DNA from 3 places in the Dactylosporangium darangshiense genome. Region 2 is predicted to be linked to each of the others. Evidence: riboswitches for the same ligand, from Rfam matches in the RefSeq annotation. Region 2 holds a riboswitch; each other region holds the start of a gene.

Region 1 (3,961 bases), on a different contig from region 2:
CGACGTTCACGATGGACGCGTCGAGGATCACCATGAACTGGCCGGCACACGCCAGCGCCAGCACCAGCCCGGCGCGCGTGCGCATGGGCACGTCGGCGGTGATCACGCGGCCGCCAGCAGGCGCGAGGCGATGCTCGCCAGGCGGCGGCCCTGGTAACGCGCGGCGTCCAGCGCCGCGGCGTCGGGGGCGGCGCCGGTCGGGGGGCCGGTGACGAAGGACGTGCCGTAGGGGTTGCCGCCGGCGGCGTACACGGCGGGGTCGGTGAAGCCAGGCGGGACGATCAGGGCGCCCCAGTGGTAGAAGACGTTGGACAGCGACAGGATCGTCGCCTCGCTGCCGCCGTGGCGGTTGATCGCCGACGTGAACGCGGTCACCGGCTTGTCGGCCAGGCGGCCCGCGCGCCACTGCCCGCCGGCCTGATCGATGAACTGCTTGAGCTGCGCGGCCGGCGCGCCGAAGCGGGTCGGCGTGCCGAAGGCGAACGCGTCGGCCCAGGCCAGATCCTCGACCTCGGCCTGCTCGACCGCCGCGGCGGCGTCGGCGTGGCGGCGCCACAGCGGGTTCTCGTCGATGGCGCTGTCCGGCGCCAGCTCGGCGACCCGCCGCAGCCGCACCTCGGCCCCGGCCCCGGCGGCCCCCTCGGCAACTGCGCGGGCCAGCGCATGCACGGTGCCCGTTGCGCTGTAGTAGATAACGGCGACCTTCACGGTCATGTCGGCCCCTCTGCTCGTGTAGAATTTAGTTATGCGCATAATGTTATGCGCATAACGATCCCGTCAAGGAGGGTCCGTGGACTTCGTGCGAGCCGATGCCATCAACCAGGCCATCCGCCTGTTGAGCCTGCGGCACCGGGCGCGTGCCGCCGCGCTGCTGGCACCGCTCGGGCTGCACCCCGGGCAGGAGGCGCTGCTGCTGGAACTCGCGCGGACCGGGCCGATGATCCAGGCGCAGCTTGCCGACGCCCTCGGCTGCGAGCCGCCCAGCGTGACACTCATGATCCGCAAGCTCGAGGCGTCCGGGCACGTCCGCCGGGCGCCCGCGCCGACCGACAGGCGGGCGACCGTCGTGGAGCTCACCGAGGGCGGCGCGGCGCTGGTCGAGCGGGTCAAGGAGGTTTGGTGCGCGCTGGCCGAGGAGACCGTGGCCGGCCTGGATGCATCGGTCGTGGCCGAACTGCCGGGCGCGCTCGCGATCATGACCGGCAATGTCGACGCGCGCTTTAGTTCTCGTTAAGTGTTGCTTAGATACCCCGTCGGGCGGTTTCGTGGTCGAGACCCGGCCGTTACGTTGGGTGCTAGTCCGCCGGCCGTCGTCATCCAGCCCGGGTGGCCCGGGCGGGCGCCGCCGAGTCGTTTGTCGGGCGCCGAGCTGGCGTTCGGTGCATGAGCCGGGGACCCACCGCAGCACGACCCCGGGGTGAATCCGTGACACACGGTAGGGCGCGCCTCCTTCTCGCCCGAACCCGTCAGCTAACCCGGTAGGCGGTCCGCGAAGAAGGACTCTGCCGTGTTCAACGGACGAACGGCGCTGCGCTCCGCGATCGTCGGGGCGGTGGTCGCGGCCATGGTCGCGCCCGCATGTGCCGCGCAGGCCGATCCGAGCCCCGAAGAGATCCAGGCCCAGATCGACAAGGGCAACAAACAAGTTGAGCTCGTCGTCGAGCAGTACAACAAGGTCACCGGCGACCTCGCCGCGACGCAGGCGTCGCTGACGTCGCTGGAGGCGGACCTGGTGCCGCTGCAGTCGCGGATGGACGCGGCGCACGCCGACGCCAACGCGGTCGCCGTCAGCGCCTACAAGACCGGCGGCAGCCTCGGCACGTGGTCGCTGATGCTCGGCGCCGCCGACTCCGGCAGCTTCGTGGACCGGGTCGGCACGCTGGAGCAGATCTCGCGCAGCCAGCAGGCGGACCTGGCGGCGTACGGCAAGGCGAAGGACGCCTTCGACACCGAGAAGCGCCGCCTCAACGAGGTCCTCGCCGCGCAGAGCCGGCAGAAGGCGGACCTCGAGACCCGCAAGAAGCAGATCGAGGGCGACATCGCCCGGCTCGACGAGATGCAGCGCAAGGCCGACGAGGCGGCGGCCGCCGCGGCCGCGGCGGCGAAGAAGCCGGCGCCGACGACCAACCCGGTGTCGAACCCCGGTCCGCCGCCGAAGGTCAACGGCGCGGCGGGCAAGGCCGTCAGCTACGCCTGGGCACAGCTGGGCAAGCGCTACGTCTGGGGCGCCGCCGGGCCCGACACCTTCGACTGCTCCGGGCTGACCATGATGGCGTGGAAGGCGGCCGGCGTCACGCTGCCGCACAACGCCGCCCAGCAGTACCAGAAGGTGCGCCACATCTCCCGCAGCCAGCTCCAGCCCGGGGACCTGGTGTTCTACAACGGCCTCGGGCACGTCGGCATCTACATCGGCAACAACCAGATCATCCACGCGCCGAACAGCCGCACAGTGGTCAAGGTCTCGCCGATCGATATCGACACGCTCTACGGATACGGCCGCCCTTAGGCGGTTAGGGCACGCAGCTCGGCCAGCACGTCCGTCTCGATGGCTTCGAGGGGGCGCTCCTCGCCCTCGCGGATCCAACGGGCGAACGAGATCGCGAACACGGTCATGCCGGTCTGCGCGGCCAGGTCGGCCGTGAGGTCGCCGACGCCCCGCGCACGCAGGGCGTCGGCGAGCGTCGCGCCGAGGGTGGCGAGCTTGTGTAGCTCGCGCTCCTGCAGGGCCGGGTTCCGGTCGATGATCGTCTGGCGGGTGCGCGAGTGCGGGCGCTGCTCGTCGGTGAAGAAGTCCGCGCCGGAGCGCAGCGCCGCCGCGACGATCTCGATCGGGGCGGCGTCCGGCGGTGCGGCCTGCACACCCTCCACGAACGCCTGCACGAGCCGCTCCTGGCCGTGGAAGAGGACCTCGCGCTTGTCCGTGAAGTGGCGGAAGAAGGTGCGCTCCGTCAGCCCGACCGACTGCGCGATCTCCGCCGCCGTCGTCTGCTCGAAGCCGCGGGCGGCGAACAGCGCGAGCGCGGCCCGCTGCAGCCGCTGCGGGGCTCCCGGTTCCCATCGCACCACGCGCTCCAGTGTAGTGATGGCAGCGGCTGACATTACGGGCTACGGTATGTCTGTCACTGACATCAACACTTCGAGGAGTGCACGTCATGCACGTATTCGTCACCGGGGCCTCCGGCTGGATCGGCTCCGCCGTCGTCGACGACCTGCTCGCCGCCGGCCACGAGGTCACGGGCCTGGCCCGCTCCGACGCCTCGGCCGCGGCCCTCGAGGTCAAGGGCGTCCGCGTCCGCCGCGGCGACCTCGACGACCTGGGCGGCATCCGCGCCGGCGCGGATGACGCCGAGGCCGTCATCCACCTGGCCAACAAGCACGACTTTGCCAACCCGGCCAACTCCAACGCGGCCGAGCGGGCCGCGGTGCAGACCATCGGCGACACCCTCGCCGGCAGCGGCCGGCGGTTCCTGCTCGCCTCCGGTCTCATGACCGTCGCGCAGGGCCGGCCCGCCACCGAGGCCGACGCTTCGCCGTTCCACGGGCCGGACACGCCGCGCGGCGGCAGCGAGAACCTCGCGCTGGAGTTCGTCGAGCGCGACGTGCACACCGTCAGCCTGCGCTTCGCGCCGACCGTGCACGGCATGGGCGACCACGGGTTCGTCGCGGTCATCGCCGCGGCCGCCCGCGACAAGGGCGTCTCCGGCTACCCCGGCGACGGCACCACCGGCTGGGCGGCCGTGCACCGCACCGACGCCGCCCGCATGGTCACCCTGGCCCTCGCGAAGGCGCCCGCGGGCACCCGCCTGCACGCCGTGGCCGAGACGAGCGTGCCGACCCGTGCGATCGCCGAGGCCCTCGGCCGCGCGCTCGAGCTGCCCGTCGCAGCCGTCGACCCCGACCGGGTCCAGGAGCACTTCGGCTGGATGGGCATGTTCTTCGCCCGCGACCTGCCGGCGACGAG
Region 2 (3,961 bases):
CATCGGGATGCTCAGCTCGTCGCGGATGTCCAGGATGTAGCGGGCCATGTCCTCGGTCTCCTCCAGGTTCATCCCGGCGACCGGCTCGTCGAGCAGCAGCAGCTTCGGCTCCATGGCCAGGGCCCGGCCGAGCTCGACCCGTTTCTGCACGCCGTAGGGCAGCAGCCCGACGGGCAGCCGGCGCCACTGGGCCAGCTCGAGGAAGTCGACGATCTCCTCGACGCGGGCCCGGCTGGCCAGTTCCTCGCGCCGGGCCCGACCGGCCCACGCGATGGCCGCGAGGGTGCCGTAGCGGATGTGGTGGTGCCGGCCGAGCATGAGGTTCTCCACCACCGTGAGCTGGCGGAAGAGCTCGACGTTCTGGAAGGTGCGGGCGACGCCGAGGCGGGCCACCCGGTCGGGCCGCGCGCCGGTGATGTCGGCGTCACCGAGCAGCACCCGGCCCTGCTGCGGCCGGTAGACCCCGGAGATCACGTTGAAGATGGAGGTCTTGCCGGCGCCGTTGGGCCCGATGATCGCGAACAGCTCGTCGGCCCCGACGGCGAAGTCCACCCCGTCGATGGCCTTGACGCCGGCGAAGCTGAGCCGGACGTCGCGGAACTGCAACACATCGCTCACGACAACCACCGCTTCCGGCGCTTGTAGTGCTTCACGTCGCGGAAGGAGTGCGCGGCGTGCGAGCCGAGGTAGAACTCCCGGATGTCGTCGTCGGCGAGCAGCTCGGCGGATGGCTTGTCCAGCACCACCTTGCCGTTCTCCAGCACGTACCCGTGCTCGGCCACCGACAGCGCCATGGTCGCGTTCTGCTCGACCAGCAGCACGGCCGTGCCGGCCCGGTTGATCTCGGCGATCAGGTCGCGGACCTGCTCGACCATCCGCGGCGCGAGGCCCAGGCTGGGCTCGTCCAGCAGCAGGTACCGCGGATCGGACATGAGCGCCCGGCCCATCGCCAGCATCTGCTGCTCGCCGCCGGAGAGGTAGCCGGCGATCGACCCGCGGCGCTGCTTGAGCACCGGGAACAGCGTGTACATGCGCTCCATCGCCTCGGCGGCGCCGCGGCGGCGGGTGTGCGCGCCGAGCCGCAGGTTCTCCTCCACGGTGAGCTCGGCGAAGGTGCGCCGGCCCTCCATGACCTGGCTGATGCCCCGCCGGACGACGGCGGCGGGGCGCAGGCGGTGGATCGGGCGGTCGTCAAGGCTCACGGAGCCGCGGGTCACGGCCCCGTCGTGCACGTCGAGCAGGCCGGAGACGGCCCGTAGCAGGGTGGTCTTCCCGGCGCCGTTGGCACCGAGCAGCGCGACGATCTTGCCCTCCGGGACGGCGAGGCTGACGCCCCGCAGCACCAGCATCACATCGTCGTAGACGACCTCGAGGTTCTGGACCCGTAGCACCTGGCGGACCCCCGAACTATTTGCATCGTCGGTGTATGAAGTTACACGTATTTAACCCGCTCTCTCAGAAGAATCAAGCCCCAAATATGTAACCGTCAACACCATCCCCGGCTTCGATGTCACGGTGTGATGTTGACGGCCAACCGGCAGTAATTCGGACTTTTCCCCGCGTTATATGTCGAGCGGGACACGCGCCTTTCGCCGGGCGGATGATCACGTTAAGTTAGGCGCTGGCCTGCTCGGCAGTCCGTCATCCACCCCGGATGACGCCGGGCGAGCGCCGCCGAATCGAGCTCGACGCACCGCCCCGATCCCCTCGTCGCGGTGTGCATCGAACCGGGGACCCAGAGTGTCAATCGGGGTGAATCCGCATCGCTGCGGTAGGGCGCCTTCCTCTTCCCGCCCGAACCCGTCAGCTAACCCGGTAGGCGGCACCACAGTGAAGAAGGGTCTTTCCTTGTCCACTGGACACCGCGCCAGGCGCTCGGTGGTGCGAACCCTACTGATCGGGCTCGTGTCACTCACCGTGCTGGCGCCGGCCACGGTCGCGCACGCCGATCCCTCACTGTCGGAGATCGAGGCGCAGCTCGACAAGTCGAGTCAGGAGCTCGAGGCGACCGTCGAGTCGTGGAACCACGTCAATGACGAGCTCACCTCGACCCAGGCCAAGGCCGCCGACTTGCAGACCAAGCTCAAGCCCCTCGAGGACGGGGTCGCGGCGACCGGCGCCAACGTCGAGCAGTTCGCGATCGCGCAGTTCAAGACGGCCGGCAACATGCGCGGCCTCTCGCTCATGCTCAACGCCTCGTCGTCGGGCGACCTGGTCGACCAGCTCTCGATGCTGCAGCAGATCACGCACAGTCAGAACGCGGAGATCGCCGGCTACAAGGCGGCCCGAAGCAAGTACGACGGCGAGAAGAAGGCCCTCGACGAGACGCTGGCCGCCGTGACCGCCCAGAAGACGCAGCTCGAGACGCAGCGTCAGAAGATCGAGGGCGACATCAAGAAGCTGCAGGACCTCAAGAACCGGGCGACCGCCGCCGGGTCGACGAAGGTCAACGGGTCCGGCGTCACCAACGCCAAGGCGCCTGTCATCGACGACGCGACACGCCAGAAGGTGGTCGACTTCGCCTACGCCCAGCTCGGAAAGCCGTATCTGTGGGGCGCGGCCGGTCCGAGCAAGTACGACTGCTCGGGTCTCACGATGGCGGCCTGGAAGCAGGTAGGCGTGAACCTGCCGCACAACGCCGCCGACCAGTACAGGACGGTGGTGCACATCAGCGCCTCCCAGCTACTGCCGGGCGACCTGATCTTCTTCTACTCGGGTATCTCGCACGTCGGGATGTACACCAAGCCCGGCAAGATGGTCGACGCGCCGACCACCGGAAAATGGGTGGAGGAAGTGTCGTACGCCGGCCGCCCGATCGTCGGGTACGGCCGCCCAAAGTTCTAGGCCGCAGCGCTCTCCGGACGCCATGCCCCGCAGAATGGGGGCATGGCGTCTTGGGATCCAGGGCAGTACAACCGGTTCGCCGACGAGCGGGCGCGGCCGTTCCGTGAGCTCGTGGCCCGCATCCCGACCGCCGGGGCGGTCGCCGTCGTCGACCTCGGCTGCGGCCCCGGCTCGATGACCGCCACGCTCGCCGAGCGCTGGCCCGACGCGGCGATCCTGGGCATCGACTCCTCGCCGGCGATGATCGAGGCCGCCTCGCGGTTGCAGACGCCGCAGCTGCGCTTCCAGCTCGCCGACGCCGGCTCGTGGCGCCCGCAGCGCGGCTCCGTCGACGTCATCGTGGCCAACGCCTCGCTGCAGTGGGTCGCCGGCCACGAGACGCTCCTGCCGGCCTGGGCCGCCGGCCTCGACGACGGCGGCACGCTCGCCTTCCAGGTGCCGATCGCCGCGTTCGACCCGGGCTTCGGCGAGGTGGCCGCCCGGCCCCGGTGGGCGGACCGGCTCGCGGGCGCGCTCGGCAGCACCGGGCCCCGCTCGGCCACGCCGGTGCTGGCCGCCGAGGAGTACGTGCGGCTGCTCAGCGCCGCCGGCCTCACCGTGGACGCCTGGCAGACGACGTACTACCACGTGCTCCCCGGCGACGACCCGGTCTTCGAGTGGTTCAAGGGCACCGGCCTGCGCCCCTACCTCGACGCCCTGGACCCGCAGGCGGCGCAGGAGTTCTCCGCCGAGGTCCGCGAGGAGCTGCGCGCCCTGCACCCGCGCGAGCCGTTCGGCACGATCCTGCCGTTCCCACGGCTCTTCGTTGTCGCCCATCGGCCTTGATCCGCGTCGCGCGCTTTACAGCCCGGCCCGGGCGGCCTCCATACGCTGGCGCGCGTGAGCAAAACTGCCAAGATCGTCATTTTCAGCGTGATCGGCGCCTTCGTGCTGTGCTGCGGCGGGGGCGTCGGCGGGCTGTTCTTCGTTCTGAACTCCGCCGTGAAGGCCCCGAAGGCCGCGGCCGAGGACTTCCTGACCAAGCTCGAGGCCGGCAACAACGAGGGCGCCTACGCCCTGCTGTGCCGCACCACGCAGAACAACTACGACCGCGAGGAGTTCGACGCCCTCGTGCAGA
Region 3 (3,961 bases), on a different contig from region 2:
CTCGCGCTGCCGCCCGAGCACCCCTTCTGGACCGCGGCCGGATCCGCACCGGCGGACGAGGACGCGGTGAGCGCACAGCCCGCGCCAAAGGCCGTCGTCAGCCGGCACCGGGGCGACGTCGTCCTGCTCAACGGGCAGGGCTGGCGCGACTGGGCGCGCGGCGGCGCCGCGAAGTACGCCAAGTTCGCCTACTCGACCCGGGCCGGCTTCAGCGTCCCCGCCGGCGACCGGAGCCTCGCCGCGGGCGCCTTCGACAGCATGCTGGCGCTCAGCGACGACGCCGGGCGGCGCTGGCGGGCCCGCGAGGAGGTGGACGACTCGCGCGTCGACGGCGGCGTCGTCCGGGCGCGGTGGTCGCCGTGGCCGGACGTGACCGTGGAGACGTCCCTCGCGCCGTTCCGCGACGGCTGGCACGTCCGGCTGCACCGGCTCGTCACCGCCCGCGCGCTGGCCGGCGCGGAGGGCGCGTTCAGCCTGCCGTGGTCGGCGGCGGCGCTGCCCGCCACGCACGGCCCGGTCGGCTGCGGCGCGCAGAGCGGCGGGCTGAGCACCGTCATCGTCGACCTCGACCCCGACCGCGTGCGGGCCGGCGAGCTCGTCGTGCCCTTCGCCGGCACCAACGTGCTCCACCCGCGCACGGTCCTGCCCATGCTGCGCGCCGACTACCCGCCCGGCGAGCACCGCATCGCTACCGCGGTGTACCTCGGTGACGAGCCGCCGCGCATCGACGACGAAATCCTGACCGCGCTGCGCGCCGCCGTCAGTCGTCCAGGGACCTGACCCAGTCGTTGCCCGCGGCCAGCGCGTCGGCCAGCGGCGGGATGCCGGGGTGCCACTTGCGCTCCCACTCGAGGCTGTACCAGCCGTCGTAGCCGCCGCCCTCGACCGCGCGCAGGATCTCGCGCAGCGGCACGGCGCCGGCGCCCAGGAGCACCGGCGTCTTGTCGACGGCGTCCGCGTTGTCCTTCACCTGGACATGCGCGAGCCACGGGGCCAGCGCCCGCTGGGTGTCGGCGACCGCCTCGCCCGCGGCCCAGGGGTGCCGGGCGTCCCAGATCGCCCGGACCCGCGGGTCGTCGACCTGTGACAGCACCCGGCGCACGTCCTCGCCGCGCGGGTGCGAGTCGTGCGTCTCCAGCCAGATCTCGACGCCGCCGGGCAGCTGCGCCGCGGCGGAGCGCAGGCGCCCGATCGCGCGGGCGTCGCCGTGCTCGTCATCGCCGCCGGGGAAGACGCGGACCGCGCGGGCGCCGAGATCGGCGGCGAGGGCGGCCTCGGCGAGCAGGTCGGCGACGCATCGTTCATCATCGATCTTGCCGCTGGCCACCTTGACGTAGGAGGCGACACAGAGGACTTCCGCGCCCTCCAGGGTCTCCGCGGCCGCCCGACGCCCGGCCGCGGACAGGCCGACGTGGACGGGCTCGTCGGGGGCCGAGCGCAGTTCGATGCCGCGCCAACCGGTGTGCAGCGCCAGCTCCGCGACCTCCGGCAGCGGCAGGCCGGGGCAGCCGAGGGTCGAGAACGCCAGCCGGCCGGAGATCCATGGCATCGACCGAGCATAGATCGCGCCGCTCACGTTCGCGGCAAGGGGCAGAACGCCGGGCCGCCACGCGCACCCTGTCAGTTCCGCGCAGGGGCTTCACCTGCGGTTATGCAGCCGTTATGGTCATGACGTTCGCTGCGCCCAACCGTCGCCGATCAAGGTGACGGCGCGGCGGACCCGCTGAGTCGTGCTCGCACGAGCCGGGGAACCAAGCACAACTGGGGTGAATCCGAGCGGCCACGCGCCGCGAGGTAGGGCGATCCTCCCGTCCGAATCCGTCAGCTAACCCGGTAGGCGGCATCGGAAGGAGCACGCGTGCAGACCCTCGCACGGCGCCATACCTCGACCCGCGGCCCCGGACACCGACCGGCACGGCAAGGCCACCGCCCAGTCCGGTAACCCCTCCGCGCAACACCGGTCGCACCGGCACACCCTGGCACCATGCCCATAACCGTCCCCTGTGGACGGTCGTTGGCCCGTGCCCTCCTGCCGAGTTCTCAGCAAGCAAGTCGAGGTTTTCGTGAAGCACCGCCAGCAACACCGTCCGCCGGTCGTGAGGTCGCCTCATGCCGCCCGATGAGACCATGGCGCGGCGACTCGCCCGTCACCGGCAACGCTACCGCCGCGGCCGCCATTCGGCGGCCCGCCCGAGGACCGGCCTGTACACGGCCGCGGTCGTCATCGCATTCCTGGCGACCGGTTCGCTGTTCGTATCCGCGTCGCCGGGCAGCCGGCCGGACACCGTGGCGCAGGTCGACACCATGCAGCAGGGCGGCACCGGGCGGGCGGCGGACGCCGAGAACCGCGCGTCCCGCGGCGGCGCGCGCACGGGCGACCAGCCCAGCCGGCAGTCGGCGGCTTCGGCCAGCGCGCAACCGGCGCAGAGCCCGGCCACGTCCGCGCCGGCAGCGGCTTCGCCGTCGCCGACCGTCCACGATCCCGTCGGCGGGCTGACCCGGGCCGAGATGAACAACGCCATCACGATCATCCAGGTCGGGCAGCAACAGAACCTGCCGCAGCGCGCGTTCGTGGTGGCGATCGCCACCGCGTTGCAGGAGAGCCACCTGCACAACCTCGCGAACTCCAACGTTCCGGCGTCGCTCAACCTGCCCAACGAGGGCGTCGGGAGCGATCACGACTCGGTCGGCCTGTTCCAGCAGCGGCCGAACTGGGGAACCGTCGAACAGCTGATGAACCCGGCCGGGGCCGCGAGCCGCTTCTACGCGGCGCTGGTGCAGGTCTCCGGCTGGCAGCAGATGGCGATCACCGTGGCGGCGCAGACGGTGCAGGTGTCGGCGTACCCGGACGCCTACGCCAAGTGGCAGAGCCTCGCCGAGCAGGTCGTGAACGCCGTCGCGTAGGACGTGCACGCCGGCCGCGGCGCCCTGCCGGGCGCCGCGGCGCGGTGTCTCGGGTGCACAGGCGCTACCGGTGAGCCGCCTCCTCGTGCTCCTCGTGCTCCTCATCGACCCGCCGGGCCCGCACCTCGTCCGGGTTGAGGGCGAGGAACGCGTAGCCCGCCACGACACCGGCGAGCACCTGGACGATGAGGTACATCAGGGCCGTCGACCACGCGAGCAGCCCGAGCGCCGCGATACCGGCCGTCACCGCCGGGTTGAAGGCGGCCCCGGAGAGCGGACCGACGGCGATGGCGCCGGCGGCGACCGTGAAGCCGATGGCCAGACCGTAGAACGAGTTGTTCGGGTTGCTACTGCTCGTCGCGACGTTGAGCATCACGTAGACCAGCGCGAAGGTGAACAGCGCCTCGACGAGCAGCGCCGCGAGCAGGGTGCGGCCGGAGAGGTTCAGCGTCCCGACCGCTCGGGGGTTCACCGCCCAGTAGGCCAGGCGCGCGCCGAGCAGCCCCGCGACCAACTGGACGACCCAGTAGGCGACGGCGTCGGCCACGTCGACACGGCGCCGGACCAGCGCACCCATGGTGACGGCGGGGTTGTAGTGCCCACCGGAGACGTGTCCCCCGGCATACACCATGACCATGAGCATGGCGCCGATGGCCAGCGGAGCCAGCGGGCTCCCGATGAGCAGGCTCATGCCGACCGTGAACACCAGGAAGAATGTCCCGATCAGTTCGGTGACGTAGGCAGCGTACCTGTGCATGGCTCCTCCTCGTCAGCAGCCGGTCGCCGGACCACAACGAGGTTTCATGCCCGGCATCGCCGGAACTAGTCAGCATGAGGCGGCCGGCTCCGGTTCGCTCCCAGTGGTTGATCTCGTGGGTCATCCACGCCGAGGTGGCCGTCCGGAACCCGGCCGATCGGCACGCCACCGCCCGGCAGTTCCAACAGCAGCGACGGCACCAGCACCGACCGGACCAGCAGGGTGTCCAACAGCACCCCGGCGGCCACGACGACGCCGAGCTCGATCACGAACACCACCGGGACCACGGTGAGGGCGGCG

The links. A riboswitch is a leader RNA that binds a small molecule or an ion and turns the genes downstream of it on or off. The one in region 2 is predicted to bind cyclic di-AMP.
Region 1: it holds a riboswitch for cyclic di-AMP, as region 2 does, so the genes downstream of both, ABD901_RS41700 (C40 family peptidase) here and ABD901_RS31395 (C40 family peptidase) in region 2, are expected to answer to the same signal.
Region 3: it holds a riboswitch for cyclic di-AMP, as region 2 does, so the genes downstream of both, ABD901_RS25895 (hypothetical protein) here and ABD901_RS31395 (C40 family peptidase) in region 2, are expected to answer to the same signal.

The regions. Positions count from the first base shown of each region.
Region 1 is NZ_BAABAT010000035.1:30,259-34,219, reverse strand. It holds gene ABD901_RS41715 (MFS transporter) at 1-106, opposite strand, end outside; gene wrbA (NAD(P)H:quinone oxidoreductase) at 103-714, opposite strand; gene ABD901_RS41705 (MarR family winged helix-turn-helix transcriptional regulator) at 791-1,234, shown strand; cyclic di-AMP (ydaO/yuaA leader) riboswitch at 1,353-1,500, shown strand; gene ABD901_RS41700 (C40 family peptidase) at 1,508-2,506, shown strand; gene ABD901_RS41695 (TetR family transcriptional regulator) at 2,503-3,066, opposite strand; gene ABD901_RS41690 (SDR family oxidoreductase) at 3,153-3,961, shown strand, end outside.
Region 2 is NZ_BAABAT010000020.1:75,607-79,567, forward strand. It holds gene ABD901_RS31385 (ABC transporter ATP-binding protein) at 1-618, opposite strand, end outside; gene ABD901_RS31390 (ABC transporter ATP-binding protein) at 615-1,349, opposite strand; cyclic di-AMP (ydaO/yuaA leader) riboswitch at 1,694-1,838, shown strand; gene ABD901_RS31395 (C40 family peptidase) at 1,882-2,844, shown strand; gene ABD901_RS31400 (methyltransferase domain-containing protein) at 2,887-3,669, shown strand; gene ABD901_RS31405 (Rv0361 family membrane protein) at 3,724-3,961, shown strand, end outside.
Region 3 is NZ_BAABAT010000014.1:185,496-189,456, reverse strand. It holds gene ABD901_RS25905 (DUF2264 domain-containing protein) at 1-780, shown strand, start outside; gene ABD901_RS25900 (sugar phosphate isomerase/epimerase family protein) at 761-1,549, opposite strand; cyclic di-AMP (ydaO/yuaA leader) riboswitch at 1,712-1,855, shown strand; gene ABD901_RS25895 (hypothetical protein) at 2,110-2,904, shown strand; gene ABD901_RS25890 (MIP/aquaporin family protein) at 2,969-3,661, opposite strand; gene ABD901_RS25885 (MMPL family transporter) at 3,727-3,961, opposite strand, start outside.